DNA from 4 places in the Pseudalkalibacillus sp. JSM 102089 genome. Region 1 is predicted to be linked to each of the others. Evidence: riboswitches for the same ligand, from Rfam matches in the RefSeq annotation. Region 1 holds a riboswitch; each other region holds the start of a gene.
What was found. A riboswitch is a leader RNA that binds a small molecule or an ion and turns the genes downstream of it on or off. The one in region 1 is predicted to bind S-adenosylmethionine.

Region 1 (8,051 bases):
TGCAATGATTGAACAATGAGCTGATTCCTAGGTTCCTGCACTGCATAAATAAAGCGATCCTCTAGAAAAACCATTGTACTAACAGCTACTTCTTTCGTGATTCGAGTTAACGACTCACCTTGATTACGAGAGAGATATAACCCGGAAGGAGAGGTTATAGCAACAAGGTTCGTCTTACTTGGATGAGTGAATAACCCACTTATTTGATTGGGAGTTCCTTTTAACGCGACATCCACCCACTTCTTAGCGTCCTCACTATAATAGACGCCTATTTCCATTTCGCTATTTCTTTGTTGATTTACTGCATAAATGGCGTTCGTTTCATATCCCACAGCTAAATAATGAAAATCAGCTTCGCCTTGAAAACCTAGCTTTTCTATTGTCTTGCCTCGGTCTGTACTTTTGATTAATCCAAGTGGATTTGGTAACGCAGATCCTTCTCCAGGGTGTCCACTACTATAAAATCCATCAGCTACAGCTTGGAATCCCATATAATCATTTTTGTTTGTAGTCGCTTCGTACCAGATTTGATTATGATAAATTAGAGGACCGTCGTGAGTAGCCACTAGCAGTTCATTACGGTTACCGGGATAACCGATCCCGTGGACATGATCGATTTGCTTTCTATCAACTTCTTTATAAATGGCAGAGTTACTGATGGATGCGAGATTTGTTTCTTTTTGTTCTGTATCATTTGATTGACTTTCATTTGGTGGCGATTGATCATTTTGACAAGCAGATAGTATTACAGTGAGAATTAAACCTATTGTATAGAGCGATATTTTCTTCAAAGCTTTTCATCCTTTTCTACTTGTTTGTGACGATAGCGTTAGAAAATCAAGTGGAAGACCGGCAGATATCAGTGAACCTCTTTAAAATAACCCGAACCTAACGAGTTCGGGTTATGAATGGTCAATTATTCAGTTACGGTTAATTCGTCTTCCGTTACCCATTTATGATTCGTTACTTTTTCGCCACCAGTTGTTGGTGTGTAGTCGATCATATATACGGTAGTTTCTGTAGCAGATTCGATCGTTGCAATCGCACCTTCCATTCCTTCCATATGAGAAGCCATTAATGTTACTTCAGTTCCAGATGGAAGTGGAGCTTCATCTGGATCCTCCAGTTCTTCATGAATGACCCATTTATGATTTTCTACGGGTTCCCCGCCATCTTCAGGGGTGTAAGTTACAACATAAGCTGTCGTATCATATGCCCCCACAATAGTTGCTTCTGCACCTTCCATTCCTTTCATATGGTTCGCTTCAATGATCGCCGTGCTACCTTCTGGATAAGTGGGATTTTCAGACTTTTGTAGGTCTTCAGGTACCTCAGCAGAGCCTGAATGATTCATCCCTTCCATACTGCTTTCAGAGTTTGCCTCTGTGTTAGTAGAGTTTTCATTTACTTGTTCATTGTTGTTTGCACAAGCAGCAAGAATGAGCGCCATTGATAATGTTATTACACCAATCAATTGAGTTTTACTTTTCATAATAGTCCTCCTCTAGTCTTTGGAATTGTATGCCAATATCTACTTTATCCGTAAAGTATGCACTTATTGTGCAGATTTCATATGTTCACAGATTTATCGAATATCGGTGAAAGAACACTAAAAAGCCGCTCTTTTTGTAAGAGCGGCTGTCATGTGAATTATGGTTTTTCAGGTGGTTCCCCTATGACGCGAACTTCACGTTCAAGATCGACATCAAACTTTTCTTTTACTGTTCGCTGCACATGATGAATCACGTCCAGATAGTCAGTCGCTGTCGCATTATCGATATTTACAATAAAGCCAGCATGCTTTTTGGAGACTTCAGCTCCACCGATTCGTGTACCCTGAAGCTGTGAGTCCTGAATGAGCTTACCAGCAAAAAGGCCAGGAGGTCGTTTAAACACACTGCCACATGAAGGGTATTCTAGCGGTTGCTTTGTTTCACGTTTTTCCGTTAAGTCATCCATGATTGCTTTAATATCCTCATACTCTCCAACTTTAAGCTTGAAAGTAGCTTCAAGGACAAGAAGACCATTTTCTTCTACATTACTATGACGGTAAGATAAATCAAGTTCATCAGCTGTCAATTTAACGAGCTTTCCTTCCTTTGTTACAGCAAGAACGCTTTCGAGACAATCCGCGATTTCTCCACCGTATGCTCCTGCGTTCATATAAACAGCTCCGCCGACAGAGCCTGGGATCCCGCAAGCGAATTCGAGTCCACTTAGTTTGCTGTCACGAGCAAATTCAGAAGCATCAATAATACGTGCGCCAGCTTGAGCAATAACTTTTTCTTCTTCTTTTTGAATGGCTTTTAGTGAAGAAAGATTCAGGACAATTCCTCTAATGCCTCCATCTTGGATAATAACATTAGAGCCTTTTCCTAAAATGGTTAATGGATAGTTAGATTGATAGGCGTACTCAACTGCTGCTCGTGCGTCCTCTAGCGTGTTAGGAAACACAAGGACATCCGCACATCCACCCATTTTTGTATACGTATGTGCATTTAATGGCTCATTTATCTTCAGTTCCGCACTGGGTAAAATGGAGCGGAGTTCATTTAATAAATTTTGATTATTCATAGGCTACCTCGCTTATAAAACAGTTCGTTTTCATTGTGGTTTGAGTTCAATAATGTTTCATGGACATATTCAAACACATTTAAAATAATAACACAACTACTTCATAAATATGATGTTTTTCATAAAAGAAGCCTTTAATTCGAAAAGAATGTTACTTGGAAAGCAACTTATATAGCGGAAAAATCAATTTCAGACATCGTGATTGGAAAAATGCTGTTATCCTATCAAATGCAAAAACCATTGTATTCGTTACTCTTCAACTGATACTGTTACTAATCATCGCCAACGTTATCAAAAATAATCAGTTTATAGAAAAAATGTAGTAGATATAATCTCCTATGTAAAAATGGCTTTAAATACTGTAGTACAGGTCTACAAATAGGTTTTTGGTAAAAAAACAACAACCGGAGAAATTAAGTTCTCCGGTTGTTGTTATAAATTAGGCCTTTGCTCTATAAGCCGTATTGTTATCTTTCAATGTCTCATCAGTTCCAAACAAAAAGTGCTTTTCCATATTTGGAGAATATACCGAGTTTACAGTTGTTCTGCCAACTGTTTCAGCCACCTCTCGCAGCATGCTTGGAGAAGCGCCGCAACAGAGTCCCAAGTAATTGACCCCAACCTGCTGTGCCTCCTTAGCCCATTCCGCTAGCTCATAACGGTTACAATAAAGCGGATCTAAAGAGGTTGGAAAGGTCGTCTCTGTTGGCAATGTACACGCACAGCCACCGTCTGGTAAGTTAAAGAATGTTGGGTGTTCTTCTGATGTACGATAAGGAATTGGAAGAGCTCCAACGTATCCGTTAACAGACTGTCTGATTTTTTCAATGTATGGTTGCATTGTAGCCGGACCTCTAAAACAGTTCATTCCAACAACTAGTGCTCCTTGTTCTTCTAACAAACGGCAAGCCTCTTCAACGGTATAGCCATCCCTTAAAATGTTCTCACTCATGAGTCCGAGTGTAATTACAGCTTGAAGATCCTGCTTTTGAATCTCTTCTAGCGCTATTTTTGCTTCTTCATAGTAGTAGAAAGTTTCCCCATTGATGAAATCAACGCCTTCTTCTTTGCTCCATTTCACCATTTCAGCAAAAATCGATCGAATTTGTTCCTTACTTTCCTCATCTTCAGGATCAAATAAGTTTGTATTTGAAATGTTTCCTGCGACTAGCGCTTCTTCTTCAGGGTGTTCTTTCGCAACTTCCTTAGCCAGGCGGATAGCTTGTCTATTGAGCGGTTCTAACAAATCTTCTTTTCCAATAATCCTCATTTTCTCTCGGTGACCATTATACGTAAAAGCAAGTACGACATCTGAACCTGCAAGCATATAATCACGATACGTTTGTTTTAGCGCTTCAGGATTGTCTAGGGCAACTTCAGGTACGAATGATCCTGCTTGTAAATAACCACGACGCTCTAATTCAAATAGATAACCTTCCCCGCAAATAACTGGACCATCTTGCAATCGTTCTTCAAGTGTTCTTTTCATGTGTAACAGCTCCTTTTCTGGATAAAATAAAAAACCCTCTTCTTAAACAATAAGAAGAGGGTTTGCTAACATAATCCTCCTCTTATCTTCCAGGTGATATCACCTGTAGGATTTGGCACCAGCTTCAACCGTAGTTGAAAGGTTGCCGGGCATCATAGGGCCTATTCCCTCCGCCGCTCTTGATAAGAGTGTTGATTTAATTTTTGAACATGTGTGAAATTATAGACCGGTTAACTGGAAATGTCAATCACTTATCTGATAATTATGAAATGTTAAGATGATCTCTTGCTTTTCAGTCGATAGATGCGATCTTCACGCCCTATCGGCTCGACTGACATTGATCCAGATGCAACAAATGAATCGAGGTAGGTACAAACAGCAAAATAAATTTTTGGTTTCTTTGTGGAGTATCTCTTGTCTTGTACCTTTCCTTCCTTAATCAAAAGCTCACAAATCATCAGAGCACTTTCCATACCTTGCTGAATATAGGAGTCTACCGCTTCCTGTGTTGTAAATGAAAGGTCTCCTACAAAATAGGTTTCCTTAGGTTTCTCGCTTGTCTTTTCTTGTAAAGGTTCTTGAACATCTTCCGCGAACAAATCAAAAGAACCTTGTAATTCCTCTTCTGATTTCGGTTCTTCCTGGTTGCTTTTCGGGTTGACTACTTGTTCTACAGTGTTGCTCCCTCTTTGAAAAGCTTCTTGGTCTTCACGATAAGATCTGATTAAACTGTTTAGCCTTTTTTCTTGTAGATCTAGTAATGGAAGATTTAATGAAAGTGGCTGTTCAATGTCTTGTGGAAGGTTCAATCCTTCAGGAATGTCGTATGTAGGATAGCCGTTCTGTCTTTTCAACAGTAGCTCATCCAACTCATAATCTATTTCCATAAATCCCTTCACAACTTCTCTCACAATGGAAGCGGGTAATCCGGTATGCTCTTCGAAATGATTTATCCCGAAACGCCGTGTTTTTCCTGTTTTTGCATGTCGAACAACATACTGATACCGTAAAGAGCGACCGCACTCACATTTTAAATCATCTGAAACGAAGCCCGCATCGATGTAATCTTCTAGTATCCAATCATCAAGCAGCATCCTGATTTCTTCATCCGTTGCCCCACTTGGAATCATCCGCCCTTTACTTCTAGCTATGACATTCGCAAAAGCCGTTTTTTTACCGCGTTTAAGAAAATTCATTACATACGTTTGTTGCTCATTTGTCAGATCTGAAAAAAGCTCATCTCTTTGGGTGCTTGTCAGGCTTTGTGTCATATAAATCCCTTTCTGTACGATAGTAATTCCATTATATCAGTAAATATTCTACTATTGTTTGCATCGGATAAATTCTTAAAATAAGAAACGCCAATTCTGATGAATTGGCGTGAATTCGTTCTTAACGATGGCGGCCGTGCTCGCCCTTATGATTATGATGATGCTTTTCTTTTTTCTGTTTCGTTAAGTCGAGTGTATATTTAGCGAAACCATTTTCTGTTTCATCAACAAAATGAATCGTTTGAATGCTTTCCGCATAGGTTTTGGCTTGTAACGAGGATTCAAAAGTGACGTTCAGTTTCTTCTTATTAACTGTGTGAAATGACCAGTTCTGATCAGCTGTTGGATTAATTGTTTTGTTTTCAAGAATATAGTCAATTAAAATTTGTCTATTTTCATCAGGGGAATCAATGACAATATTCGAACCGTCTAAGTGCGGAAAGTGGCCCCCGCCTGTCGCTCTGTAATTATTTGTAGCAACGATAAAGGACATGTCTTTCGTTACCTTTTCTCCGTTGTATTTTAGCGATTTAATTCGATTTGCATCAGCATTTACTACACTCCCACTCATATCATATTTCGCAGGTTCTGTAACATCGATTTGATAGGTAACGCCATCAATCACATCGTAGTTATAAGAAGGGAAATCAGGATTAATTAAAGGCTGTTCCTGTTTATCTTTTTTGTTGATTACATTAAATTGGCCTGCTGACATTTCAAGCCAATCCTTCAGTTCGTCACCATTTAACAGCACCGCTTTCAGTGTATTCGGATATACGTAAAGATCAGCTGTGTTTTTAATCGCAATGTCCCCAGCAGGAATATCCGTATAGTAGGACGAACCCCCTCGACCGCCCGCTTTAAATGGAGCGCCTGCGGATAGAACTGGAATACCTTCATATTCGGTACCCTGAATATTGTTTTCTACATACCATTTCTGAGCATTGGTTACAATCTGGATGGACGGATCATCATTAACGAGCGCAAAGTAACTGTTTATGGGTGCAGTTGTTTCACCGACAGCTGTTCGCACATAATCAATTGTCGCTTCATGATCGTCTTTCACTGCATTCACGATATCCATGTCTGCTTCTACAAGTGGTGTTTTGGTTACTTTATCATAGATGGGACGAGCTTCAGATTTGGAATCGTTCACTGACCATTCCCCATTATCTTCCGTTAAAGATAGGTCGATTACCCCTAGGTGATCTCCCCAGTAACCTGGCTCGACGGAAGCGACTCCATTAATGGTTCCTTTTGTATTATCCACTCCATCAACTCCTTGAAAGCTGTTATCTCCAGGGAATACTTTGTGGGCATGTCCAAATAAAATGGCATCGATGCCTTCCACTTCGCTTAAGTAGTAAACGGCATTCTCGTCATTTCCCTGTGGTGCTGCCTTCTCAAAGCCAGAATGAGGTATGGCGACAATAATATCGGCCCCTTCTGCCTTCATTACTGGCACGTATTTATTAGCTGTTGCAACAATGTCCTTTACGATCACATTCCCTTCAAGATTAGCCTTATCCCACTGCATCACCTGTGGAGGAACGAATCCGATCACGCCTACTTTCAGTTGATGTTCCGTTCCTGAGTCATCTTTCACGGTTTTATCAAGAATTTGATAAGGAGTGAAAAAGTTTTGATCATTTGATGGATCATCATCGTGATCATCTACATACACGTTCGCATTTATGTATGGGAAGTTCGCGCCGGCTAGGCTTGTCTGAAGGAAATCGAGACCAAAATTAAATTCGTGATTTCCAATGTTCCCATTGAGTATACGGTTGATGCACAATCTTCTTTAGTATTAGAACTAACGAACGTAACATTGATTCAAATTCAGTGTACTTCTGCTACGCCTCCAACCCCAGATGTTTTCTGTACAGCTACTGTTGAAATGGATCTTCAATATACAGCAGGATTATAATCTATTGCACTCGATGAAGTCCTACGACGGAGAGTGTTTTTTTATTTCGTTAATTTCATTTAAAAATGAAAAACGAAAGCTAAATAAGCTATTTCAATAAATAGGAATAATGATTTTTGTCATACTTATTTTTGGATTGACTTGGACGCTTATCTATACAAAACAAATGTCCATGCATTTACTATATAAAAGGAAGTTTAAGGATGTGCTCTTATGTCAAGAAGTAAATCGTTGTTTCAAGAAGATCACCCCTTATGTGAAAGGCGTCGTCCCCATCAATCAAAGGGAGAGCTGGTGGAAGAAAATATCTGTGGCGTCTTTCGAATTGATCCACTCCTCAACCCTTATGCCCCAATATGGGAAGCGGTTGGAGATATAGGACCAGTATCAGGAACTCTATCAATTTATTACGATGGTGGGGTTTGTGAGGAAGTCGAGGTATTAATTGATCACTGTCATGAACCTGCATTTTATGTGCCAGAGGGAAATACGAGAACGAGAACATATCAACAACTGTGTAAAGTAACGATTGTAGCAAGAGATCGTCGAAAAGAAACCGGTTCTATTCAACACCCCCATGGACATAAGAAGCACTCCGTCTGTACGGGGCGCTATTGTCTAACTATTTATTACCATGTAAAGGGATATAAAAAGAAGTCACATAAGAAGCAAGACTGTGTGAACAAGGAGTGTCATGGAGGGTGCTGATCTATTCTATCAGCCCTTTCTATTTTCTTTCAGGCATAAACGATAAAGATCCTCTTGCACCAACGACAATTCTTTTTGA
Region 2 (6,130 bases), on a different contig from region 1:
CGGACCCATTATATTATTCGAGGACACTGAAAAACTTGATTTCCCAATTAAATCCATCGAATGCAACAACATATTGAAAATAAAAAGAAATCAACCGCCAATATATAGTAGGTGGTTGATTTCTTTTTTCATTGAATAGGCTTTTTCAGTGCCCTTATACCATTCAGGAGGTTTTTTCATTTAGAAAAAAACAGATCGGGGTAGAAGTGGGGCCTGACCAAGATTTTTATTTGTCTCGAACTGTCCACGCAATTCTCTTAATTCTTATTTCTTAATTCTTAATTCTTTTGGGCGAGATATTTTCCCCTTGTTTGCTTAGCCGCCTCTACCATCACTTTCAATGCTTCAACTGTTTCCTCTACGCCCCTTGTCTTCAATCCACAGTCTGGATTGATCCAGAACAGCTTTGGATCCAGTACCTGAAGCGCTCGATCAATGCTTCGTTTCATCTCACTAAGCTCAGGAACGCGGGGACTGTGAATATCATACACACCAAGCCCAATTCCCCGTTCATACGTACTGTCTTCAAAAGCCTTAATTAGCTCGCCGTGGCTTCTCGATGTTTCAATCGAGATCACATCTGCGTCCAAAGCTTTAATCGAGCCAATGATTTCCTCAAATTCCGAATAGCACATATGCGTATGGATTTGCGTCTCATTCTCCACGGAGGAGGTTACCAATTTAAACGCATAGACTGCAGCTTTCAAATAACTGTCATGCAGTTCTTCCTTCAGTGGAAGACCCTCACGAAGTGCCGGCTCGTCGACCTGGATCACAAGTATGGCATTTCGTTCAAGCTCCTCTATTTCTTCTCGAAGCGCAAGTGCAATTTGATTCGCTACTTCAGTCTTTGTTCGATCATCCCGTACGAACGACCAGTTCACAATCGTGATCGGTCCTGTCAACATGCCTTTTACATGCTTATCTGTTAATGACTGAGCATAGATGGTTTCTTTTACCGTCATTGGCGTATTAAAAGAGACATCACCAAAAATCAACGGTGGCTTCACACAGCGCGAACCATAGGACTGAACCCATCCAAATTTCGTAAATTGAAACCCGTTTAATTTCTCACCAAAGTATTCCACCATATCAGTTCGCTCGAACTCACCATGCACAAGGACATCGAGACCAATCTCTTCCTGAATGTCAATCCATTTCTTAATTTCTTCTTTAATGTACGTCTCGTATGCAGCATCGCTTAGTTCACCCTTCCTCCATTGCAAACGCTGCTTGCGCACTTCCTTTGTCTGCGGAAAGCTTCCAATCGTTGTCGTTGGAAGGAACGGAATCTGTAACGACTTTTGCTGTAAGTCATGACGAACTTTAAACGGTGCTTTCCGTTTTGCTTCTCCGAGATTGTGAATCGTTTCCTGCACCTGCTTATTATTCCGCTGTGGAGAATGATTAAGTTCTTGAATAGCTTTTACACTTGACTTGATCTCCAATTGAATAGCCGATTCTCCCTTTTCGAGTCCCTGCGCAAGTAAAACGACTTCATCAAGCTTCTCATCAGCAAATGAAAGAGCGTTAAACAGCACATCTGGAATGTCCTTCTCACTCTTCACCGTAACAGGTACATGTAGCAAACTTGAAGACGGCTGAACAATAATACGACCTTTATCAACAGCTTGGGCTAGCTCATTCAATAGAGAAATTTTCTTATCAAGCTTCGATCGCCAAACATTACGTCCATCGATCAACCCTGCAACAAGAACCTTATCCTGTGGAAAACCTTTCTCTTTTACAGCCTTCAAATTCTCACTCCGGTCATGCACAAAATCAAGCCCAATTCCCTGAACAGGGAGTTTCGTCACTTCTTCATAATGGGTCACACTCTCGAAATACGTCTGAAGAAGCACGTTTACTTCTGGTGCCGCATTATGTAACGCCTCATACACCTCTTTATATAGGTTGACTACATCATCCGAAAGAGTCGTAACAAGTGCAGGTTCATCGAATTGCACCCACTGGACACCTTCCTCCCCCAGTTCATTCAGCACCTGTTCATATAGCGGAAGGAACTGATAAACCACATCGTTGAATTGCTCTTTAGCATATCCCTTCGATAAAAGAACAAAGCTGATCGGACCAATTAGCACTGGTTTCCCTTCAATACCAAGTTCCTGTTTCGCTTCCCTGTAATACTCAAGCGGGCGATTATGAACTAGAGAAGGTGTACTCTCATTTAGTTCAGGAACAATGTAGTGGTAATTCGTGTTATACCACTTTGTCATTTCAGCTGCCGGCGCTCCTTTTGTTCCCCGTGCGATATTAAAATACGTTTGAAGGGATACACCCCCACCATCATAGTCAAAGCGCGTTGGTACGATTCCAAACATTACCCCGGTATCAAGCACATGATCGTATAAGCTGAAATCGCCGACAGGAATAAGATCAATCCCCTTATCTCGTTGTTTTTTAAGGTACGAAAGCCTAAGCTGTTTTGACTCCTCTGTAAAAGTGTCTTCATCCAGTTTACCCGCCCAGAACTTTTCAAGAAGCTTCTTCCATTCACGTTTTTCTCCAATTCGAGGGTAACCAATGTTTGAACTCTTAAATGTCATTTTACTCTTCCTCTCGTCGTAATATTTTTGTGCGAATTTATGCTGAAAGCAATGTATCACATGATTCCTCACCTCCTCTATCGATCCGTAGAGTACAAGGGCAGTCATGAGGCAGGTCTCCTGGCTCAGGTTCAACGCTTCTTCCCCCTTCCCGTTACGTAAGAGTGGTTAGTAAGTCGCTCCCCCTCACAGTGGCGGGACCGCGCCGGTCTTTCACCGGTCTTCCCTTTTAAGCTGTGACCATCTGTCACAACACCTCATGCTGGAATGATTTTGTTTTCAAAATAGGATAGATATCAAATTGAAAAAACTTAGTTTATCGCCATGACCATTATGGCGAAACTCTTAATTTTTCTTAATCTTTAGTCCTTTAATAAAGTTAAAGCTTTCTTAAAAACAAAAAAACTCTTCCTTAGTAAAAAGGAAGAGTTTTACACGAACTCCTCCTCATCTCCCAGACGTTAATCTGCAGGAATTGGCACCGTTTCAAGCATATACTTGATGGTTGCCGGGCTTCATCGGGCCTGTCCCTCTGCCTCTCTCGATAAGGAATTCTATTAAACTAATACACATTATACATGAGTAAACGGAAATGAAAAGTCTTTTTTCTGAAAAGTTGGTAAATTATCACAAATCATCAGAAGTGTCCGAAACTAGTGAAAAAGTCTATTCAATGAAAGAGAAGATACAGGTTCGTTTAATACATCATGTGGTATTTTCGACCCTACTATCTTTTTCAAAACATAATACTTTTAAATCAGAGCAACACGTAATCAACCCATTTTGAGTAAAATATTCAAATTTGTCATAAGCTTCATGAGATGCAACAAATACGTGGTGCTTTTCCTCCCATACCTATCATTTTTATTTCACCATTTATACCCTTCTTTCCACTAGAATCGGTTTTCAATAACAGATTGGGGCAACTCATCCGTCTGATCCGGTATACACATACGTATCAGATATATACCCTTCTCCAATATAATTCTACAGATCACTCGTTCCATATTTGCCTATAACAGTCTCTCCATGTTTCTAACAAGAGTTCGTAACCGTTTGTCCATCTACAATTGACTCAACAATTCCGTAATTGGTTCCAGGTCCGGATCGAATATTGAATGAAACAGCGCAGCCTACATTGATAAAACAATACAATACCACCATACTCTTGCAGGACTCTTCTTTAAAAACCCACACAATAATTCCGAATTAAAAAGGTGTACTTCCAATAGCTATAACACCTTGTTTCAGTGGGGTTACACTCTGAGCGTTAGGTAGTATTCCCTTATTAATTTTTGTTCTTCTATTAGGAAGGTTAAATTTAAAAAATGGGCAATAAAGGAAAATTCACTCAATTCTTTAAACATGGTCTGTTATCAACCATTCTTTTTCTCTGCCGTAACGTTGACTGGTATTAAATATTCCTATTCCCCCTCTGAATATATTCATACTAACCTTTTATAACCAAAGTGATATAGATGAATTGACTCTTTGGAAAATTTTGATAAGTTATTTGGAACGGTATCGAGCACGACGAAAACGCTATTATCCTCTTCTAGAACCATCAATTCATAAACCGATTTTTAATCGTCACGTTCATGGCGATGAGGTTTATGTTCCTTTAAATCTTGGACAAATTTGGAATCAAACAGACCACTAGCATATAAAAAAATGAAGAAAGATAGCTGAATGTAGTAATAATAGAATCCAGGCGGATGTTTTCAAGTTCGTTCATCTAAAAGCCCCACGCTTCAATTTGAAGCATGGGGCTTTTAGATGAGATTTGTTTGGATATTAAATCATTATTTCATAATGAAAAAATGATTATCACCATTTGATGACGATTGGGAGGTGACCGATTTCATTTGCCGAAAGGGTCGCAATCAAAATAACAATTATAAATATAGATGAAAAGACCGCAGTAACCAATAGGAAACTTCTTATTATTGGATTTTTTATCTTAAACAATTTCAAAGTTATCACCCATGTTAGAGTCCCTCCATTAATTCAAATAATACATATTCATGAGATGAATAAAATGGATATTTTTTCATTTCATGAAAACCCGATAACGCGACCGAACCCACTTCCGGCAAAGCTTTTTTTCAATTACTCGTGAAACAAAAGAGGAGACTGGTTTAGAAATTGAGGCAGATGTCCTTTAGCGAAACCATTATAAAACTTTGTCTAATTTGAACATGAGTGAGAGACTATAGAAAAATAAACCAAAAGCTGACGAAGCGAAGCCTGATACATCAATGTCTTCCCATTTGAATTTCCACTTATTCTTTTTTACTATGATTCTTTGCATCAGCTCCTTTTTTGGCAGTTCATTCGTCTCAATAAAAATTCTAACCATAGAATTCTAATTACAGGTACGGTTCTTTTAGTTTTGCACCTTTTCATTAGAGGTGGGAAATTATCTTGAGGATAAATGATGTTTGAATAATGAAAAATAACTATATCCAACTTAGGTATCGTCATGGAAATACGGTTTTGCAGTGTTTAAACAGTTTTGTTGTTTAAAAATCTAATTTCTCAATAATAGAATAGAGAAATTAGATTTTTTTTGGTTGCTCTATTAAAGTTCCGATGATAACGGAACAAAGGTCGTGATCCAATATACTTGAATTACGCCCCATTGCGGTATAGGTGCTTTTTACAATGTAGTAATAATTGGTCCTTCATTTGTAAGAATAAGAGTGTGTTCGTATTGAGCCACAAAACTTTCATTGGTTAGGAAGGTCCATCCATCTTCGGATTGGAAAACTTCCTCTTCAAATGTAGAGATCATAGGCTCAAAGGCAATTACCGCACCATCTTTTAAGATTTCATCATCCCAACTAGCGAAATAATTAAAAATATGTTTAGGTTCTTCATGAAGCGAACGTCCAATACCGTGCCCAGTAAGATTTTTTATAACTGTTAAGCCATGGCGTTTCGCTACATTGTGGGCAGCCTTTCCGAGAGCACTTTTTTTTGAACCTGGCTTTGCCTGCTTAAGTCCAGCATGGAATGCCTCTTTAGAAACGTCACATATTTTTTGTAATGCCGCGTCTCCTTTCCCTACGACAAATGAAATTCCAGTATCGGCGTAATATCCGTTTTTTGAACCTGAAACGTCTATATTCACTAAATCTCCTTCATGGATGACCCGTTTTCTCTTCGGAATCCCATGCGCCACTTCATTATTTATACTAATACACGTATACCCAGGAAAATCGTATTCTCTTTTTGGCGCAGATTGAGCTTGTGCCTTTTCAAACATCTCTCTTGCAATTTCATCGAGTTCTTTTGTCGTAATTCCGGGCTTCGTACTATGGACCAATTCATCACGAATCGCTCCACAAATTTCACCAATTATTTTCAATCCATCAAAATCCTTTTTAGTTTTTGCAACCATTGATTTCCCCACTTTTTAATGTATTTTATGATTAGTATTCCATTTAGTTTCTAGCATAAACTGAACAGGTTTTTCTTCAACAATCTCTGGCCCTTCTATGGATTGAATATGACAACCTCTTTTTCCGTTAAACTGCCCTGTTATTAACTTAAACAAAAAG
Region 3 (8,051 bases), on a different contig from region 1:
GTAATCCATTCCTCATCACCTTTTCTAGCCCTTCTAATGTTCATCGTGCTTTCTCTCCTCGTAAGTCTTCATAATGATATCTTTTTGAAACCTGTTTTTGTGAAAATAATAATAAAAGCGGCAAAATAAAAATAAGTAAGCTCACTACCCCTATCCATCCCAAACCGTCCCATAGGATACCAACGCCCGAACTACCTGCTGCTACCCCGGCATAGTAACTAATCAAATAAAAACTAGATGCCCCACTCTTATGATGCTCTGCCGTCTTTGCAACAGAAGCTGATGCCATCGAATGAGAAATGAAAAACCCTGCACAAATAACGCAAAGCCCAATCATTACCACAGTTAGTTCTTGATATAGTGTAATGCCAACTCCTAACGTTAATAATAATAGGCCCGTTACCATCGTGCGCCGTAAGCCAATGCGAGATGAAATTCGTCCTGCAATTGGTGGTGAAACTACTCCGAGAATATACGCAAAATAAGCAAGGGAGATCCATTTTAACGAAAGAGAAAATGGATCTTGTTTAAGGAAGAAAGGCAAATATGTCCACACGCCCGTAAAGATCACTTGAATAAGAAAGCCAAGCGTAAATAGCGATAAGAGTCGACGATCTCTTAAATGTACAAACATTCCTTTCATATCCTTTATAACACTGCTATTTCCCCCCTTAAAAAAGCGAGAGGGTGGCAGGAGCCAATAAAAGCAAATGATTGCTATAATAGCAAACCCTGCAAGGATGATAAAACTTACTTGCCAACTATATAAGTCAGTCAAATATCCTGTTGCGACTCGTCCACTAAGCCCCCCCATTGCATTGCTCGCAATAAAAATGCTCGTAGCAAGTCCTACGTTACTTGGAGCTACTTCATCTGCAAGATAAGCCATCGCCGATGCCGGTATACCTGCAAGAAAGAATCCCTCAATACATCGAATAATGAGCAGAAGAAGGAATGAATTCATAAAGGGCATTATTAGTAATGAACTAAGGACAAAAAGGAGCGATATTTTCATCACTACTGTTCGCCCATAGCGGTCTGAAACAAAGCCAAGTATAAGAAGCCCCGGTATCATCGTGATGACGGGCATAGACATAAGTAAGCTTGACGTTGTTGCCGTTAAATGAAATTCACTCGCAAATATTGGAAGCAATGGTTGAAAAGCATAAAGTGCCGAAAAGACTAATAATGCTCCACATCCAAGACTAACCGTCGCCCGCCAGAAACCCGCATCTTTTGATGTATATGGCTGATTGTTATTTAGAACAACTGACACTTGATCATCACCTTCAATTTTCTATCTTACTTTTATTTTAACTGATTGGGAATTTGAGTGAGATCAATCCCCCACACCACTGGCATATAAAAATAAATCGCCAGAGTAATGATGACGACAGATGTTAGATTTAGCCAGAAACCTGCTCTCGCCATATCTGGGATTTTTAAATAGCCTGACCCGAATACAACGGCGTTCGGAGGGGTTGCAACCGGAAGCATAAAAGCACAGCTTGACGCAATTCCTGCCCCAATCATTAGAGCATAAGGATGAACTCCGATCGCGGATGATAGAGACGCCATGATTGGAAACATCATTGTCGCCGTCGCCGTATTTGATGTAATCTCCGTTAAGAAAATAACAAGCGATGTGACAAGTAGTAAAATGACGAACAGATGAATGCCTTCAAGAACCGTTAATTGCTCCCCAATCCAGTTTGCAAGTCCTGACTCCTGAAAGCCAGAAGCTATGGCGAGTCCGGCTCCAAATAATAGAAGGATTCCCCATGGTAATCCTTTTGCTGTATCCCAATCTAAAAGAAAGGCACCTTTTTTCGAAGGGGCAGGTATAAGAAAAAGTAATAGCGCTGCAGTCATCGCGATGACAGTGTCATTTATATTCGGATTAAGCTCACTTAAAACAAAGGAACGGCTAATCCAGGCAACCGCAGTGAAAGAAAAAACCACCATAATGACCTTTTCTTCCATAGACATTTTCCCAAGATCCGCTTTCTCCTTATTAATCACCTCTTTCCCGCCTGGCAGCTCTTTAACATTCATCGGAAATGCCATTTTCACAAGGTAATACCAGCAGCCGAATAAAAGAAGAACAGTTAGAGGTACGCCAAACATCATCCAGCGGGCAAATGAAATCTCGATGCCATATAGCTCATTGACCACGGCTGCAAAGATGGTATTAGGAGGTGTTCCAATCAATGTTGCTAGACCACCAATTGAGGCACTGTACGCGATACCAAGCATAATGGCTTTCCCAAAATTAAATTGCGGCGCACCTTCTTCTTGTTTCATATCAAGCTGCTCGGATACTTGATAAATCACGGCCAGCCCAATTGGCACCATCATCATAGCCGTTGCCGTGTTTGAGATCCACATTGATAAAAAGCCTGTTGCAATCATAAAGCCAAGTACAATTCTCTCTGTACTTGTTCCTATTGCTGATATAATGAAAAGAGCAATCCGTTTATGTAAATGCCATTTCTGCATTGTAAGCGCGATCAAAAAACCACCCATAAAGAGAAAAATGGTGTTATCGCCATACGCTGATGCTGTTAAATCACCTTTAAGTCCGCCCGTTAGTGGAAATAAAATTAATGGTAAAAGAGACGTTGCTGGTATCGGAATGGCTTCTGTAATCCACCACGTTGCAATCCACGCCGTACTTGCTAAGATGGCCAAGCCTGCTTCTGAAAGACCATTTGGATTAAAAAACAACATTATGCTAAGAAAAAGGACCGGTCCGAGGATCAACCCCGTCAGTTTCCTTTTATCATAAGCAGGATCTGGTCCAGATGCATAACCTGGATTTTTTTGAGAACTTTTTGAAGGGATTTCCGGCGTGTGTGAAGAAGCGAATGTTAAGAGATCTTTTGCTCGATCATGTTCTTTCCATAATTGGTTCCAAAGGTGTTGTTCCATAGTCATACCTCCTATCGTTCATTAAACTATAGTGTAGAATTCGCTCGCCACATCTGTCAATAAATTCACAATTTTGGTACTTTATTACTCTCTTTCAAGAAAGGACTTTTGATTCGTTTTTCCATTTCCATACAAGTAATTCATTTCAAACCCCCTTAAATTTCCATTAGGGGCGAAAATTATAAGTTGATGATATGTTTTTATAATTCAAAATAAATAAACTCAATGATTAAATGTAAGAATAGATACACAATCCACAACAAGTTGCTCAAAATCGATCCAGGGGGTATATGATGAGAAAGATACAACAGACTACTATTAATTCGGTTGTGAAATACGGACAAACAAAGCTTCCAAAATCAGCTAATACAGAATGTCCAGAATGTGGAAACGACGCTTCATTTCAACTGAAGTTCGATTACCAAATTAATCAGGCTGTGTTCTCCACGCTTTCTCGCTGCTCTATTTGTAAAGAAGCTGTGCTTTTCATACTCATTAAAACGTCCCATAATGATCGCGGAGAAGAAGTTGAGCTTTTCGTGCATCAAACCTCTTTTACACGAGAGCCGCTCGGCAGACTGACTAGCACAGCTAGATTACCCGATGACCTTGAGCGTGTTTATCGCTCAGCAGTGAATGTACATAACATGAAGGATTGGACTGCAACGGCTGTAATGGCTAATCGTGTTCTTGAGAGCATTACAGGTAGTTTTCTTTCTGAAAATGAGCTAGGACAGCCACTTTCTAAACAGCTAGAAACACTTGCTAAGCAGATTGATTTAGAAGAACCAATTGTAAAACTAGGACACCTACTAGGCAAAGGTAGTAATTTAAATCACCTCCTTTGTCTTGAGAAAGCTACAAGTGAAGAAACGGCCAACTTAATTATCGACTTACTAGATTCACTTATTGAATACTTGTACATTCTTCCTCAACGAATTGTGCATCTTCAAAAACAAATCGAAGGATAATAAAAAAAAGCAGGTAGCCCAAATTTGAGCTACCTGCTTTTTAAATGCTCATATCAAATTTTAATTCAAGATTCTGTTCACTATCACTTTAGCCCTTTTTCGAAAAAGAGGGATAGTTGATGAAAATCGCAATAATTCCTGCAATAGCAATGAGGATTGGATAAATTGAATACGGTAGTAGAGCGAGTGGCGAAATCGACGCAAGACCTGCTACTGCAAGCACCTGTGCCCCATATGGGAGCATGCCCTGTATACTACCTGAGAAAATATCAAGAATACTAGCAGACTTTCGTGGGTCTACCCCATATTCTTCGGAAATGTTTTTCGCAAGTGGCCCCCCCATTATGATCGAAATGGTGTTGTTAGCTGTTGATAAATCAAGCACGCTTGCGAGACCGGCGATACCAAACTCTGCTCCTCTACGAGAAGTTACTTTGCTCAGGATTTTGTCCAATACGTATTGTATTCCTCCGTTATGCTTAATGACTTCAATCATCCCTCCGATGACAAGAGCAATCATGGCAAGGTCTTCCATCCCTTTTATGCCCTCTGTAACCGTGGAGATCAGTCCACTCATTCCAAATGTTCCGTTATATAAACCTACAATCCCAGCAAATAAGGTACCACTTACAAGTACAATAAGAACATTAACACCAGCGATCGCTGCGATCAGTACACCTAAATAAGGAATAATTGTAACGAAATTAAATGCGTGTTCTCCTCCAACCTTTGCTTGCTCTCCCATCGTTAAAGCACCATATATAATGGCTGTTACGATAGCAGCTGGCAAGACTATAAAAAAGTTTACTTTGAATTTATCTTTCATTTGCGTATTTTGTGTGCGTACTGCCGCAATTGTAGTATCTGAAATCATAGAAAGATTGTCACCAAACATTGCCCCACCTATGACTGCTGATAAAGCCAGCGCCGGGGCAACTCCGGTTTGCTCTGCAATTCCAATTCCAATGGGAGCAAGCGCTACAATTGTTCCCATCGATGTACCCATCGAAATAGAAATAAAACAGCCAATAACAAATAAACCTACGATTAAAAGATTAGCTGGTAGAATCGATATACCTAAATTAACAATCGAATCTACTGCTCCAATTTTTTCAGCTGTTCCGGCAAACGCCCCAGCCAGTAAAAAGACTAAAATCATTAATATGATATTCGTATTACCTGCTCCACGACAAAACACTTCCACTTTTTTCATAAAGCTTTCTTTTCGATTCATCGAAAGAGCTACGCCCGCCGCAATTAGAGAAGCGAGAATAACAGGCATACTATAAAAGTCCTTTGTTATGATAGCTGTACCAATAAAAAGCACAATAAATATTCCAAGAGGAAGTAAAGCCAGGCCGTTCCCCTTTATTTCTTTCTCCATTATTCATGTCTCCTTCATCTTTTATTCTGTCTCAATAAAAAAAGCCCACTTCAAGAGAAGAAGGCTTTTGCACTTATCTCTCAAGATTTCTCTTGCTGGAAGCAGCACCTTTCTGATGATCAGAGGTTGCTGAAGCTTCTTTGGGCCAGGTCCCTCCACTTCTCTTAATAAGAAATATACAATTATCAATGAGCGCATGCTTCATTTTACTTTTTCATAACGAGCTTTACTTTATCACGCATTATTCTGATGAGTCAACTTTGATTAACTGCATCAAAATAAACTCCTCATCCTTAAAGGAGTTTACCTGATTAACTAGTCTGGTTCAAGCTTTGTATGACTACCAATTTTTGCATTAGATCAATCTTTATTTTCCCAAAAACCACTCAATATCCTTCATAATCGATGCCGGTTTTTCTTCTGGTAGAAGGTGACCAGTTTTTTCATAGATGATCAGTTTAGCATTTGGGAGATCGTTACTGAGACGCTTCCCAATTTTCAAAGGCACAACTCTGTCGTTCTCTCCCCATATTAGTAGGCTAGGTGTATGAATTTGATTTAGTTCAGCTTCTGACAAATCTCCTTCGCGATCTCGAATCATCCTAACTAATGACCGAAAGATACCCTCATTGAAGAAAGGTTGGATATATCCATCCATCATTTCTTCATCGATAAGGGAAGGATCATAAACACAATTAAGCAAATTTCCTCTGACACCTTTTCGATAAAGCCACCTTTTCAAGTATACCGAGAAAAAAGGTAAATACGATGTATACACTAGACTCTGTTTAGCCTTTTCAAGATATCCTGAACTGCACAGTAAAATATTCTTACTAACGAGATCATCTTTCATAGCCGAGGCTCTCATTGCTACTTGCCCACCCATAGAATGGCCGATCATAACAGTATGATCAATTGAAAGCCTTTCTAAAAGTTCAACCACCACTTCCGCATAATTATGATAAGAGTGGACAAAACGATTAGACTTTTCACTTTTTCCGAACGGGGGAAGATCAATGGCAACAACAGTATATGCCTTTGTTAATAATGGTATCAATCTTCTGAAGCTGAAGCTCGACGATAGAAAACCGTGAAGAAGCGTTAATACTGGCCGATCGACGGCTGTGTCATTTCTATAGTATTCATAGTGAATATCAATTCCTTTGATCTTTTCCGTATTTTGTTTAAGATTTTGAGCTAATAGCATCTTTCATCTCACTCCGGATTTTAAATTCACCTGATCTGATTTACTCTTCGTTTCTAACCAGAAAGGATGGTCTCACTTATTCAGGTTTGACTTTATACTTATTTTACCCCAATCCTGAAATGAAAAACTTTTTTACAACCGAGAGGATATTCCATTTTTTCATTCTAACTCTACGTGCACAAGGTCCAGCAGCTTTATCGTTGTCCTTTTTTCATTATGGTCAATAATACGCAGTTCTTTCGTAAGTGGATCTACATAGTGCACATATCCAAAGAGAGTTTTCGTTTCACCTCCGCTAAAATATTGAAAACAAAGCGAGTTGTGAACGGCCATTGCTTCACATATCGTTTCATTCATTTCCGCCATTTTTTGTTCATCAAGTACCGGCTTTCCACTTCTTTTTTCTTCGGTTTTCCAATCTCTTAGCTCTTTCACATGCTCAGGTAACATCATTGACGTCCATTTTATATTTCCGCGATCACGTATCACGCTTCTTCCCCCTTCTATGCTTTATGACCACCCACAAGTTTACTTCTATGCAGTGCCGTACCGGCCTTTGTGTATGAAACGGCACGAAGCAGCGCATCTGAGCCATATTTCTCCCGGATCGAATCCATCACATATCCGAGATCCCGCTGCTTTGGGCGTGACGCATTAAATAAGTCCAACTGCACTTCTTCATCATTGCAAATATTTGAAAGGGTAATGGAAATCTTACGAACCGTTTTTCTTTCAAAAAACTCCTCAAATAACTGAAGACATACATTGTATATTTCGAGCGTAATAGCAGTCGGGCTGTGGATACTCCTTGAACGGTGAAAGCCACCCCCGCCTTCTTCTTTGCTATAACCAATCCCAAGGCTAATCGTACGCCCTGCCTTCCGGGCTTTTCTCGCACGTCTTGCAACTTCTTCACTCATCTCAAGAATGACGTGTTGAATGTCTTTTTCGTCATGGTAATCTCGTAACAAAATTTGGCTTTTCCCATAGCTAATCTGTCCCTGCATAATCGGCGCACCCATTTCAGAAAGATCGATGCCCCACGCATGATGATAGAGCTGATTTCCCATAATACCAAATTTTTCTTCTAGTAGATGTAGCGGATAATGCGCAAGCTGCTTTACATTCATAATCCCCATGCGATTTAACGTTCGCTCCACACGCGACCCAATACCCCACATTTGGCTTAGCGGGGAAAGCGGCCAGAGTTTTTTAGGAATATCTTCATAAGTCCATTCTGCAATCCCTTTTTCTTTCGCTTCCAGATCAAGACAAAGCTTTGCCATTAAAAGATTTGGCCCGATCCCTATGGCGCATGGTAATCCGAATGTCTCTCTTATTTCATTTTTGATCTTGTGAGCTACTTCAAATTTGTTCCCCCAAAGTCGTTCTGTCCCATCAACCTGCAAAAACGATTCATCAACGCTATACGTATGGATACATTCTGATGGTACATAACGATGAAAAAGCCTCGTTATTTCCATTGACTGTTTTAAATATGAAGACATTCTCGCATTAACGATATGAATGTTTTTGTTATTTGGAATTTCAAATAGTC
Region 4 (8,051 bases), on a different contig from region 1:
TGATCTAGATGTCGCTCCTCATCCGGATCAAGATTATCACCTATCCAGTCAGATCGCAGACTTCACTGCCCGTGCTGATGAAGGAGGGATCAGCGCATATTATTATATGATCTATAACTATGGATCAAGTACGATCAACGACCTTCGTCAGGAGCTAGGAGATGAGACTTTCTATGACGCAATGCAGCGTTATTTTAAGCAACAGAAATTCGGCATTTCGACTACTAGAGACTTTATTTCTTCGATGGAAAAATCAACAGATCGGGATTTAATGCCGTTCTTCCGAGATCATCGGGTGTATTTATCAGATCAGGAATAAGATCATGAGAAAAAGGACTAAATCGAATTCGATTTAGTCCTTTTTTTTATGAAGGATAATAGATTGTCATGCTTAATTGAATTTCTTCATCACCTTCGTTCATGTAAGAGTGAACGCGGTCTGCGTTGAATTTAATAGAGTCACCTTTTTGGAGCGTATAACGATGGTTTTCGATGATCATCGTTAAAGTTCCACTTACGACAGTCATGCATTCAATTGTGCCAGAGCGGTGGGGGCCTGATTCCATTAAAGCCCCAGGATCTAATTCAACCATATACATTTCAAACGGCTTGTGGTCTTCATAAGCAAAGGAAGGATACAGTCGGTACAAATCCTTGTCGTCTTTAAGAGGAGAGATGTTAACTTTTCGAACGATTTCCGTATCAGGCATTTCATATTGAATTAGTGAACTAAAAGGGATTTTTAACCCATTGGCAATTTTCCATAGCGTTGTAATCGTTGGATTGGATTCTTCCTTTTCGATTTGACGAATCAGACTCTTACTCACACCTGACATAGACGCTACATCATCAAGGCTAAGCTTATGTCGTTGTCGAAGCATTTTTAAGTTATTTGAGATCATTCCCTGGATATGTTCCAATCTTATTCTCCTTTTGTATACAATATAATGATCATATTGTACAATATAGTAAATTAATATATTGTTCTTTTTGTTCAATATAATAATTATACCATTTTAAAATGGTATCAAAAAGATCAGATAAGCTTTTGGGAAAGGAGAGAGAATCAGACTTGGAACGAGTGAAGACATGGAACGTTTATTATTTAGCCTATCTTTCATTGGGGTTGATTTGGGGCACGAATTTTCTGTTTATGAAATGGGCTGCCGTTATCATTACTCCGGAACAAATTGTCTTTCTACGCATACTGGCAGGGCTCATCCCGGTCCTCAGTTGTGCCCTTATGACGAAACAAATGAAGTTTAAGCACTTCAAATATGTTCATCATTTTTTTATGATGGCGATACTGGCTACGGTCGTCTATTTCTATTGTTTTGCGAAAGGAACGTCTCTATTAAACTCCGGTATTGCCGGGGCTTTGAGTGGTTCGATTCCATTATTTTCAACGCTGATAACGTTTCTTATATTAAAAGAAGAAAGATTATCAAAACGAAAATTAGCAGGAGTGTTTGTTGGGTTTATAGGTGTTTTACTTATTGCCAAACCCTGGGTAAATGGGGAAGATGGTCTTGATTTAAGTGGTGTATTGTACATGACAATCGGATCACTAGCCGTTGGGATTTCTTTTGTTTATGCGAAACGATTCTTATCAAATGTCAACATTTCACCAGCAGCGCTCACAAGTTACCAAATGATACTAGCTCTATTGATTCTTGGAATATTTGGCGACCTGGGAGGAATAAGTGATATAAAAACAGACACAGGTGCGCTGCTTGGGGTGATCATTGGTCTTGGGATTGTTGGAACAGGACTTGCTTATATATTGTATTATGTGATCGTCAATAAGTTAGGTGCAGTGGTTGCGTCAACGGTTACCTATATTCCTCCGGTGGTAGCCTTATTTATCGGTTTATTTCTTGCGAATGAAGTCATTTTGTTAAGTGACTGGGGAGGTATGGTTGTTATTTTGGTAGGTGTTTACCTATTAAATAAAAAATCAATAAAAGGATAAGACGATTGTTTGGAATCAACTTCTTTGAAATGGTATGTTGAACGTAGATTGGCTTAACTATAGGAGGTACATATGAATATTCTTTCAGGACAAGAAATCGAACAGAACCTATCTATGCAAGAAGTAATCGAATCGATTGAAGCGTATTATTTAACAGAAGAAGACCAGAGTGAAGTGACACCTGAACGAATGCATGTAGAAGATGGGGACAATACGTTTCTACTTATGCCCTCCTTTTATGGAAACTACCAATCTGTGAAGCTGGCGGGCGTTGCTCCTGACAATTGGAAGCATGGGAAAGAAACGATTCACGGAATGATGATCTTAAATGATCGCAAGACCCTTGCGCCATTGATGTATTGTGATTTTATGAAAATCACAGCTCTTCGAACAGGAGCATTAGGTGGGCTTGGAATGAAATACTTATCAAGACCAGACGCGAAAACACTTGGCGTCATTGGCCTCGGTACGCAAGGATGGAGTCATCTTCAAGCAGCCATGGCAGTTCGACCGATTGAGAAGGTGTACGTGGCAAATCGAAGCAAAGAAAAAGTATCGTCATTTATAGAAAAAGCTCAAGAATCGTATCCTTACTTAATTGTAGAAGAGGCTTCGATTGAAACGTTAGTCCTACAGTCAGACATTGTCGTCACAACGACAACATCAACGAATCCTGTGCTACCTGAACTTGAAGCTTCAGAGTGGGACGGTAAATTGGTAGTGGCAGTTGGATCCTTTAAACCAGCGATGCAGGAGCTTCCGGATTCATTTCTCAAGTCTGTTGACGCTCTGTATGTTGATACGCGAAGAGGCTTTCATGAATCTGGCGATTTGATTCGTGCGCGGGAACTCGGCAGACAGGAGTCTGATTCTCTGGCGTTAGAAGAAATCATTCAACAAAATCATCGACCAGACAACCTGAATGAAAAAGGACTTCTCTTTAAAACAGTTGGCATCGCGATTTTTGATTTGATTGTGACGAAGACGCTGTATGAAAAGATGAATTCGAAGTGATGATGAGAGCGACAGTGCCAGGAAAGGTACTATCGCTTTTTTTATACTATCGTCGTTAAGGATATGAATTGAGCAGTGGCTTCCTATAGTGATATGATGAAAAGAATTAAAAATTTCGAAAAATATGGTCGGTTATGGAGGTTATACTATGCAACAGATTAAGCAAATCGGCACTCGTTTTTACTACCAAACGCCCGTAGCCGATACGGATCGACCGATTCTCGGGATGGTAATTGGAGATAGAAAGTCTCTGATGATCGATGCTGGGAATTCAGAGGACCATGCTCGTTATTTTCTAAAAGAGCTATCGGAAAAAGGAATCAAGGAACCAGACATGGTCGCGCTTACTCATTGGCATTGGGATCATATTTTTGGACTATCGGTGCTTAGAGATGCTGTCTCCTTATCCTCCCATCAGACGAAAGAGGAAATTAGTAAGCTTATTCCGTTAGGATGGTCTGATGTTGAGTTGGATGAGCGGGTGAAAGAAGGCACTGAAATTGAATTTTGTGCAAATGCGATTAAGAAGGAATTTGTGGGTTCTCGAGATATTACCATTACGCTACCAGATATAACGTTTGGAGAGAAAATGGAGATTGATCTTGGTGGTGTCACATGTATTCTTAAGCCAGTTGGGGGCGATCACGCGGCTGATTCGGTTGTGATTTATGTGAGGGAAGAGAAAATCCTATTTCTTGGAGACTGCTTTTATCCTGATATTTTTTCAGAAAAAGTCAATTACACTGTTAACACAACAACTCGACTGCTTGATCAGTTAGAAAGCTTTGAGGCAGAATGGTTCATCTTATCACACGGGGAGGCAATATCTAAGGAGGATTTTAAGAACGAAGTGAACCTTTTACGTGCTGTTGCTTCTATTACTGAGGAGTGCGACGGTGATGTTACACGGATGCAAAAGTTGTATGAGCATAACGTTGGCAGAGACTCACACGAAGAGGAGCTTGAAGTGATTCAAGAATTTGCTAACGGGTATACGATGTAAAAAGCGCTAGTTGGAGTGACTTTCTTCAAAGAACGGAGTGAGATGTATGGCAATCATTCATGTAGAAAATGCTTATTACACACGTGAGAAACAGATGATTTTATCCGATATTTCTTTTTCGGTAGAGAAAGGACAGCATCAGGCCATTGTCGGATTAAATGGATCAGGTAAAACGACGCTACTTCAGTTAATTCACGGCTCGATCTGGCCCCTGCTTCGATATGATCCCATCGTTGAAGTATTAGGGCAGCGTCTTGGAAAAACTGATTTGAATGAACTTAGAAAATCTATTGGCTGGGTGAGCAACGCTTTCACTGAGCGTATTTCTCCCATGCAGGAAGTAACAGATGTTGTGATTAGCGGGAAGTTTGCCTCAGCTGGACTTTATGAGCAGGTGACAGAAGAGGATGAATCTCAAGCGATGAAGGTGATGCAAGAATGGGGGATTGCTCATTTACGCGGCAAACCTTTTCGAATTTGCTCTCAAGGAGAGAAGCAGAAAATCTTGATTGCAAGAGCGTTAATGGCTTCTCCAAAGCTTCTTATTCTAGATGAACCGTGCAACGGACTGGATCTGTATTCACGCGAACAGTTATTAGCTCAGGTTGAACGACTTGGAAAGAAGAAAGAGGGTCCAACCATATTGTATATCACTCATCATATTGAAGAGATTTGTCCCGTATTCACTCACGCTATGATTATGGAAAATGGTCGAATTGCAGTGAATGGCAAGAAGAAAGATGTGTTAACAGCTGAACATCTTAGTAAAAGTATGGGCGTCCCTTTAGAAGTGACGTGGAACAGAGAGCGGCCTTGGGTTCAGGTGATTTCAAATGAGATGAAGCCAGCTTATCCATCTACATAAGGACCGTGTATCTCAAGAAATGTCCAAATTCAATCATTGTCAAAAGGAGGAATGTATTGAAGGATTTTGATTCGCTAACGCATAAAGAAATCGCGATTCGATATACGGTATTGACGCTATTTTTATCGTCTACGATTTTTATAGTGGATTATGACCTTTCACTGTAGTCATATGTCATATGCATGCTGCTATCGATATTTGGTATTGCGGTGAACTTGTTGAAATGGAAACGTGGAAATAAAGTTAACGTCACATCTAAAGATCATGTCATTCGCTCCGGTGTTTTTTCTTTCATGGCTTTTCTCTTGTTGGTGCTGCCTTTTGACTACTCCGTTTGGTTGATGAATCTTATGATTCTATCTCTTGTCATGGCCAATACGATTGATTTCATGCGCATGCGGAATAGGATACTAGAGGGGCAACGTGAGGGATAAAAGACCTGAATCATTTGGATTATTTTTCATGAAGATTCCTGGTGTTATCGCCATTCAGTTAATTGAATGATGATAATTTTCTAATAATATATTGACTTTTATTCGAGCACGAGATAACATTTGAACCAATCATTGTCATTTACAATTTGATAGCAATATTTCTTATCAAGAGAGGTGGAGGGACTGGCCCTATGAAGCTTCGGCAACCGATGAGATGATTCTTCATCTCATACTGTGCCAAATCCAGCAGGTTTATCCTGAAAGATAAGAAGACTGGCTTCGTACTTACAAACCTTTCTTCTTATATTTTAGAAGAGAGGTTTTTTGTGTTGAATGGGTTAGGGGGAATGCAGACGAATTTATTTACGCTTAATTCCGAGTAAACTACTTTCATTACATTGAATTAAAAATGAGTATTGTGAGGTGGATTGTATTGCAGTTACAGGTTGTGAATAGCCCTTTTGACAAAGAACAAACGGAGCTTTTAAATCGTCTCTTACCAACATTAAATGAGACGCAGAAAATATGGCTGAGCGGATATCTTTCCGTACCAGGAAGCTCTGAAGCTGCGGCAGCTACTGAGACGGTTGCTCAAGGTGTTTCTGCTTCAGAAGCATTCTCGAAACAAGAAGCAAAAACACGTGAGCTTACGATTCTCTATGGCTCACATACTGGCAATTGTCAGTCACTAGCGGAATCTTTCTTTGAGCGATTGGAAAACGAGAAATACAGCGTTACCCTTTCATCGCTTGATGATTTTAAGCCAAAGTCACTTAAAAAAGTAGAAGATTTATTATTGATTACAAGCACCCACGGAGATGGCGATCCTCCTGATAATGCGTTAAGCTTCCATGACTTTGTTCAAAGTAAGAGAGCCCCTGAATTAGATGGTCTCAGATTCTCTGTCTTATCACTTGGTGATAGCTCCTATGAGTTTTTCTGCCAAACCGGGAAAGATTTTGACAAGCGCTTTGAAGAATTAGGTGCAACAAGGCTTTATCCTCGTGTAGATTGTGATCTTGATTTCGAAGAGCCGGCAGAAGAATGGTTCGAAGGCGTGACGGGAGTATTGAAAGAAGATCAGTCTACGAGAGAATCGACTTCTGAAACAAAACCTGATGAGTCGAGTCAGACGTATTCCAGAACTAATCCATTCAAAGCCGAAATTCTTGAGAATGTTAATTTAAATGGACGTGGATCGAATAAAGAAACGCGGCACATTGAGCTTGATCTTGAAGGATCGAACCTTGAATATGAGCCGGGTGATAGCCTTGGTATTTACCCGGAGAATGATACTGCTCTTGTCCGTCAGCTAATCGATGAAATGAACTGGAAGCGAGAAGAACAGGTTACGGTGAACAAACAGGGTGACGTTCAGCCACTTGAAGAAGCTTTAACGAAAACATATGAGATTACGAGTCTCACAAAGCCATTGCTCAAGAAGGTCGCAGAGCTGACATCAAGTTCTGAGCTTAAGCGCATGGTTGAAGCGGAAGGCGAAGAATTAAGAACATACCTTTACGGTAGAGATTTAATTGATTTGGTGAAGGACTACGGACCGTGGACCGTCTCGGTACAGGAGTTCGTAAACGTTCTGCGCAAAATTCCGGTTCGTCTTTATTCGATCGCAAGCAGTTCAAACGCAAATCCAGATGAAGTTCATCTCACAATTGGCGCACTAAGGTATGATGCACATGGTCGAACTCGTAAGGGCGTATGCTCTGGCCAATGCGCAGAGCGCTCACAAGCGGGGGATACACTCCCAGTATTTGTGCAGCGAAATCAAAACTTTAGACTTCCGGATCATCCTGACACCCCTATCATTATGATAGGCGCAGGCACTGGCATAGCGCCGTACCGGGCATTCTTACAAGAGCGAGAAGAAAGTGGCGCAAGTGGAGAAACGTGGCTATTCTTTGGTGAACAGCATTTTGTCACAGACTTTCTTTATCAAGTCGAATGGCAAAAATGGTTGAAAGATGGGGTGCTTTCGCGAATGGATGTCGCCTTTTCACGTGATACAGAGGAGAAAGTTTATGTTCAGCACCGCATGCTCGAGCGAAGTAAAGAACTATATGAGTGGCTTCAACAAGGTGCGCACGTCTATGTATGTGGAGATGAGAAGTATATGGCAAAAGACGTTCACGTGGCACTTGTTAATATTTTAGAGCAACAGGGGAATTTCAGTGAGTCAGAAGCAGAAGCTTATCTTGCAGATCTACGAAACGCGAAACGCTACCAGCGCGATGTGTACTAAGCGCATCAGGGAAGGAGATTGGTCATGTCGAATAAGACGGTAACAGAAGACGGCAAACCGAGTGAAATGGAGAAGATTAAAGACGAAAGTGATTACTTACGCGGCTCGCTTGTGAAAAGCTTTGCGGATCCCATCACCGCTTCCATCCCAGACGCAGATACTAAACTATTAAAATTTCATGGGAGCTATATGCAGGACGATCGCGATATTCGTCAAGAGCGAAAACAGCAGAAGCTTGAACCAGCTTATCAGTTTATGGTTCGAGTGCGACTACCTGGTGGAGTAGCTACGCCAGAACAATGGCTAGTAATGGATGATCTTGCGAATCAATACGGAAATGGAACGCTAAAGCTAACAACGCGCCAAACGTTCCAGATGCATGGGATTCTGAAGTGGAATATGAAGAAAAGCATTCAGGCGATGGACCGAGTTCTCATGGATTCTCTTGCGGCATGTGGTGACGTGAATCGTAATGTGATGTGTAATGCCAATCCATATCAATCGGA

Region 2: it holds a riboswitch for S-adenosylmethionine, as region 1 does, so the genes downstream of both, metE (5-methyltetrahydropteroyltriglutamate--homocysteine S-methyltransferase) here and ABVF21_RS00560 (homocysteine S-methyltransferase family protein) in region 1, are expected to answer to the same signal.
Region 3: it holds a riboswitch for S-adenosylmethionine, as region 1 does, so the genes downstream of both, ABVF21_RS16825 (Na+/H+ antiporter NhaC family protein) here and ABVF21_RS00560 (homocysteine S-methyltransferase family protein) in region 1, are expected to answer to the same signal.
Region 4: it holds a riboswitch for S-adenosylmethionine, as region 1 does, so the genes downstream of both, ABVF21_RS14235 (assimilatory sulfite reductase (NADPH) flavoprotein subunit) here and ABVF21_RS00560 (homocysteine S-methyltransferase family protein) in region 1, are expected to answer to the same signal.

The regions. Positions count from the first base shown of each region.
Region 1 is NZ_JBEWYW010000001.1:114,386-122,436, forward strand. It holds gene ABVF21_RS00545 (F510_1955 family glycosylhydrolase) at 1-791, opposite strand, end outside; gene ABVF21_RS00550 (YdhK family protein) at 917-1,492, opposite strand; gene murB (UDP-N-acetylmuramate dehydrogenase) at 1,651-2,574, opposite strand; gene ABVF21_RS00560 (homocysteine S-methyltransferase family protein) at 3,014-4,063, opposite strand; SAM riboswitch class I at 4,143-4,252, opposite strand; gene ABVF21_RS00565 (DUF3895 domain-containing protein) at 4,336-5,334, opposite strand; partial or broken gene ABVF21_RS00570 (bifunctional 2',3'-cyclic-nucleotide 2'-phosphodiesterase/3'-nucleotidase) at 5,456-7,105, opposite strand; gene ABVF21_RS00575 (S-Ena type endospore appendage) at 7,478-7,972, shown strand; gene ABVF21_RS00580 (hypothetical protein) at 7,992-8,051, opposite strand, start outside.
Region 2 is NZ_JBEWYW010000019.1:152-6,281, reverse strand. It holds gene metE (5-methyltetrahydropteroyltriglutamate--homocysteine S-methyltransferase) at 279-2,567, opposite strand; cobalamin riboswitch at 2,661-2,842, opposite strand; SAM riboswitch class I at 3,012-3,118, opposite strand; gene map (type I methionyl aminopeptidase) at 5,227-5,970, opposite strand.
Region 3 is NZ_JBEWYW010000008.1:144,092-152,142, forward strand. It holds gene ABVF21_RS16805 (GNAT family N-acetyltransferase) at 1-44, opposite strand, end outside; gene ABVF21_RS16810 (MFS transporter) at 41-1,276, opposite strand; gene ABVF21_RS16815 (SLC13 family permease) at 1,309-2,931, opposite strand; gene ABVF21_RS16820 (hypothetical protein) at 3,225-3,902, shown strand; gene ABVF21_RS16825 (Na+/H+ antiporter NhaC family protein) at 3,991-5,286, opposite strand; SAM riboswitch class I at 5,357-5,460, opposite strand; gene ABVF21_RS16830 (alpha/beta fold hydrolase) at 5,654-6,493, opposite strand; gene ABVF21_RS16835 (YolD-like family protein) at 6,653-6,982, opposite strand; gene ABVF21_RS16840 (DNA polymerase thumb domain-containing protein) at 6,997-8,051, opposite strand, start outside.
Region 4 is NZ_JBEWYW010000006.1:79,331-87,381, reverse strand. It holds gene ABVF21_RS14270 (M1 family metallopeptidase) at 1-319, shown strand, start outside; gene ABVF21_RS14265 (helix-turn-helix domain-containing protein) at 366-920, opposite strand; gene ABVF21_RS14260 (DMT family transporter) at 1,082-1,972, shown strand; gene ABVF21_RS14255 (ornithine cyclodeaminase family protein) at 2,045-2,986, shown strand; gene ABVF21_RS14250 (MBL fold metallo-hydrolase) at 3,135-3,989, shown strand; gene ABVF21_RS14245 (ABC transporter ATP-binding protein) at 4,036-4,854, shown strand; gene ABVF21_RS14240 (hypothetical protein) at 5,073-5,288, shown strand; SAM riboswitch class I at 5,448-5,559, shown strand; gene ABVF21_RS14235 (assimilatory sulfite reductase (NADPH) flavoprotein subunit) at 5,722-7,545, shown strand; gene cysI (assimilatory sulfite reductase (NADPH) hemoprotein subunit) at 7,570-8,051, shown strand, end outside.